2 regions of the Pseudomonas sp. S2_H10 genome follow, and region 1 is predicted to be linked to the other one. Evidence: riboswitches for the same ligand, from Rfam matches in the RefSeq annotation. Region 1 holds a riboswitch; the other holds the start of a gene.
What was found. A riboswitch is a leader RNA that binds a small molecule or an ion and turns the genes downstream of it on or off. The one in region 1 is predicted to bind cobalamin.
Positions count from the first base shown of each region.

Region 2: another riboswitch for cobalamin. It lies ahead of AB4O16_RS03315 (CbtB domain-containing protein); the one in region 1 lies ahead of cobO (cob(I)yrinic acid a,c-diamide adenosyltransferase).

Region 1 is NZ_CP162754.1:5,579,428-5,581,816, reverse strand. It holds gene AB4O16_RS25155 (cobyrinate a,c-diamide synthase) at 1-531, opposite strand, end outside; gene cobO (cob(I)yrinic acid a,c-diamide adenosyltransferase) at 542-1,153, opposite strand; cobalamin riboswitch at 1,236-1,468, opposite strand; gene AB4O16_RS25145 (hypothetical protein) at 1,622-2,206, shown strand; gene AB4O16_RS25140 (PQQ-dependent sugar dehydrogenase) at 2,273-2,389, shown strand, end outside.
Region 2 is NZ_CP162754.1:746,146-748,534, forward strand. It holds gene cobW (cobalamin biosynthesis protein CobW) at 1-561, opposite strand, end outside; cobalamin riboswitch at 665-877, opposite strand; cobalamin riboswitch at 1,055-1,280, shown strand; gene AB4O16_RS03315 (CbtB domain-containing protein) at 1,402-1,593, shown strand; gene AB4O16_RS03320 (CbtA family protein) at 1,605-2,312, shown strand; gene AB4O16_RS03325 (cobalamin biosynthesis protein) at 2,309-2,389, shown strand, end outside.

The DNA of each region.
Region 1 (2,389 bases):
CCGGGACAGCGCGCCGTACCAGCGCAACCCTTCGGTCAGGCTGCCTTCGAGCAGTTGCGCGTGGCGCAGCGTGCCGACGCGATTGGCCAGCACGCCGGCGAACGGCAGGTCCGGCTGATAACGCGCCAGCCCCAGAGCGAGTGCGCCAAAGGTCTGGGCCATGGCGGTGCCATCGATCACACCCAGCACCGGCACACCGAAATGCCGCGCCAGGTCGGCGCTCGACGGCGTACCGTCGAACAGCCCCATGACGCCTTCGATCAGGATCAGATCGGCTTCAGCGGCGGCTTCCCACAACAGGCGGCGACTCTCCTGCTCGCCGACCATCCACATGTCCAGTTGATACACCGGTGCACCGCTGGCGCGCTCGAGGATCATCGGATCGAGAAAATCGGGGCCGCACTTGAACACGCGAACCTTGCGCCCCTGATTGCGGTGCAATCGGGCCAAGGCGGCGGTGACGGTAGTCTTGCCCTGGCCGGAAGCCGGCGCGGCAATCAGTACCGCGGGACATTGACGAGGGCTATTCATAGAGTGCGGCTCACAGCTCGACGCCTTTCTGCGCTTTGATCCCGGCCTGGAAGGCGTGTTTGATAACGCCCATTTCGGTGACGGTGTCGGCCATCTCGATCATTTCCGGCTTGGCGGCACGACCGGTGACCACCACGTGCTGCATCGGCGGCCGGGCCTGCAAGTCGCTGAGCACCTGATCGAGGTCGAGGTAGCCGTGCTTGAGGGCGATGTTCAACTCGTCGAGCACCACCAGACCGATGGACGGGTCGCGCAACAGCTGCTGCGACACAGCCCAGGCAGCTTCGGCGGCGGCGATGTCGCGCTGGCGATCCTGGGTTTCCCAGGTAAAACCTTCGCCCATCACATGAAAACGCACCTGCTCGGGGAAGCGTCGGAAGAACAACTCTTCGCCCGTGCTGTTGCGGCCCTTGATGAACTGCACCACGCCGCATTGCATGCCGTGCCCCATGGCGCGGGCAAGCATGCCGAAAGCCGAACTGCTCTTGCCCTTGCCGTTGCCGGTCAGCACCAGCAACAGGCCACACTCGTTCGGGGAATTGGCGATGCGCTCGTCGATCACGGCTTTTTTGCGCTGCATGCGCGCCAGGTGGCGTTCGTCACGATCGGGGGTATCAGTCATGGGGGAGCTCTCCGTTGAGGCAGGAATAACGGCGGGCAGGCACAAGAATAGAAGGCAACAAGCCTGGCATCGCCCACCGTGATGCCGCTGGATGAATCAGGCCGGTCTCCGGGCTCATGAGTGGCCGCGGGGCCAGACTGTGCGCCTTCCCGCATCGAATCGACACAGTGGCATAGACACAGCTTTCACTCATTTACCGTTGCGGGGGCAGCGCCGGAATTGCAGGCCTTCGACCAACAGAAGGACTCGCTCACCGGCTTCCCTGTTTCACTCTGTCGACCCAAGTCACAGAGCACCTGAAACAAGCCGCGAAGGTTAGAGGGTTGGGGGTGGAGCGTCAATTAAAGCCGGGCGGCCAGCGGCCGAATAACTGTCGTCAATCAAAAAACTGACGTCAATCTTGTGCCTCGCCCTCAGCAGTGATATCAAAGAGCCACAACCTCACAACACAATAACAAGGGTGAGCCCATGCAAGGCATGATCATCAGCAATCCAAAGCTGGAATTCCTGCGCCCGGTGCTCGAGCGCTGGTTCGAATGCATCGACCGCTACAACGCCGTTCGCGGTGATGGCGACACACCCTACTGGCACGACGAAAAAGCCAATCTCGGACTGCTGTCCGCCGCCGCCTGGATGGCCGAGATGGTCACGCTGCAACAGACGCCCACCCGCAAACAGACCGAAGAAGGCGAACGCAACAGCCGCGCCGACCTGCTCCTCGCCTCGGCCGAAACCCGCGCCTACATCCAGACCAGCCAGCGCTGGCCACGGGTCAACAGCCTCAACCTGACCCAGGCCCTGCTCGACATCGCCAGCGATGCGAAGCGCCTGAGCCACGCCAGCGACCTGAAACTCGGCTGCCTGTTCGTCGCCCCGCAAAAGGCCCAGCAAGGCGCAACACCGGAAGAACTGCAGGACATGGTCGACGACCTGCAAAAGGAACACACCTGCGCGGTCGCCTGGTATTTCCCGTATGCCTACCGCAAGTTGCGCAACGAAGCCGGCAACTATCACCCAGGCATTGCCGTGCTGTTCAAGGAAGCACGCGGCTAAGGGTTGAACCATCGCACGGCAACGCTTCTCTATGATTAGAACAAGGCATTCATAGGGAACATCAGCATGCGCACGATCCCGCTCGTTCTCGTTATCGCGCTCTCCGGAGGGCTTGCCGCTTGTGGTGAGACCTCCAGACTGCAAGTCTCCGACGGCACCGGCCCGTCACCTCAACTGCCCGAA
Region 2 (2,389 bases), 1.9 Mb from region 1:
GTTGAGGATCACCAGGTCAGCGCTGGCCAGTTGGTCGGCAAACAGTTCGTGCAGTGGCGATTCGTGGTCCAGGTTGGGGTCGAGTTTGCGCTGGACGTCGACCTGGTCCGGGAAGGCGGCGAAGGTACCGGCGGCGACGGCCGGGCTGTCGACCACGGTGATTACCGCGTCGACCGTGCAGGCGCTGCGGATTTCCGGCCACTGGAAGGCTTGCACCAGCGGCTTGGGCAGCGCCAGGCCGGACGTTTCGATCAGGATGTGATCGAGATCGCCGCGACGGGCCACCAGTTCACGCATCACCGGGAAGAATTCTTCCTGGACGGTGCAGCACAGGCAGCCGTTGGCCAGCTCATAGACACGGCCGCTGGCTTCTTCTTCGGTGCAACCGATGGAGCACTGCTTGAGGATTTCGCCGTCGATGCCCAACTCGCCGAATTCGTTGACGATCACCGCGATTCGGCGACCCTGGGCGTTGTCGAGCATGTGCCGCAGCAGCGTGGTTTTACCCGAGCCGAGAAAGCCGGTGACGATGGTGACGGGAAGTTTGGCCAGTGTTTTCATCGGATGCCCTATGGCTTAGGTGGCGGGCATACGGGACGACAACCGGCAACGCGGAGGCGCGTGCCTGAAGAGTTCGCCACCGGATCACCCCGCCCGGTTGAAAGTGAGAATCTGTGTCGAGGCAGGTCTCCTGGCTGACGGTGTGCCGGCCTTGAGCCTGGCATTCGCTGCGCCTTCCCGCCGGCCTCATGGATTGAGCCAGCAGTGGCGTGGCAACGAACATCACCGTTCACAGTTGCGGGGGCAGCCGCGGCATTGACCGCGTTCCCTTCTTAGCTTCGACAAACGCCGAAGAACCTCGAAAGCGCAAGGCTACGCATGGTATTGGGGCGGGTCAATGTCCGCTTGAAATCAGTGGTGAGCCCTTCGCGAGCAGGCTCGCTCCCACAGGGGATCGCGTTCCAATGTGGGAGCGAGCCTGCTCGCGATGAAGGCGACTCGGTCTTCAGTTGAGAACCCCTGCCAATTGACGCCCAACCCCCGCCCATGCTCTCCTACGCATCTTGTTACGGGTGCCCTTCACAGGGTGAAACGGGAAACCGGTGAATCATGTGCTTTACTCCAAAGCCATGTCAGTCCGGTGCTGCCCCCGCAACGGTAAGCGAGCGAAGCATCAGATCCACTGTGCCATCACGGCATGGGAAGGTGATGCTTACAGGTTCAGGCCCAGGCCTTTGCCCCTCGTGAGCCCGGAGACCGGCCCGCAACACAAAGTGACCAGTACGATCACTGAAACAACAAACCCGCGGTGGGCGGGCGCTGTTTGAAACCCTGCGCGCCTGGTCGTGCAGGGTTTTGCATGCGCTCTTATTCCCCGCTGACAGACCAGAGGGAAACGCCATGTCGATCATCAGCAGCACCGGCCACACTACAGCCAGCACCACCTCAACCCTGACTCAACGTCTGACCGCCGCCGCCTGCGCGTCGATTTTGGGCGCGTGCCTTGTGTATTTCGCCGGTTTCTCGCACATCGAAGCGGTGCACAATGCCGCCCACGATACCCGTCACAGCTCCGCGTTCCCGTGCCATTGAGACCTGACGACATGATCAAGCGTATTGCGCAAACCGCAGGTTTCACCGGGCTGCTGGCCGCCCTGCTGCTGACCCTGCTGCAAAGTTTCTGGGTTTCTCCCCTGATCCTGCAGGCCGAAACCTACGAAAAAGCCGAACCGGCCGTTGTTGAAATGCATGAGCACGCCGACGGTGCGATGGCGGCCCATACTCACGATGCGCAAGCCTGGGAGCCGCAAGACGGCTGGCAGCGCGTGCTGTCGACCACCGGCGGCAACCTGGTGGTGGCCGTCGGTTTCGCCCTGATGCTGGCCGGCCTTTACACCTTGCGCGCGCCGACCAAAACCTCCCAGGGCCTGCTCTGGGGCCTGGCCGGTTATGCGACCTTCGTGCTCGCGCCGACGCTTGGCCTGCCGCCTGAACTGCCCGGCACTGCCGCCGCCGATCTGGCACAACGGCAACTGTGGTGGATCGGCACCGCCGCCTCCACCGCCGTCGGTATCGCGCTGATCGTGTTCAGCCGTCACTGGCTGATGAAAGTCCTTGGCGTGGCGATCCTTGCCGTTCCCCATGTGATTGGCGCACCGCAACCGGAAGTGCATTCGATGCTCGCTCCGGAGGCGCTGGAAGCCCAGTTCAAAATCGCTTCGCAACTGACCAACGTGGCGTTCTGGCTGGCCCTGGGCCTGATCAGCGCCTGGTTGTTCCGGCGCAAAAGCGATGGCCAGTACCACGCATGACTGATGTCAGCACAGCGCCGACCCTGGTGGTCGGCCTGGGCTGCCAGCGGGGCTGCCCCGTCAGCACGCTGCTGGCG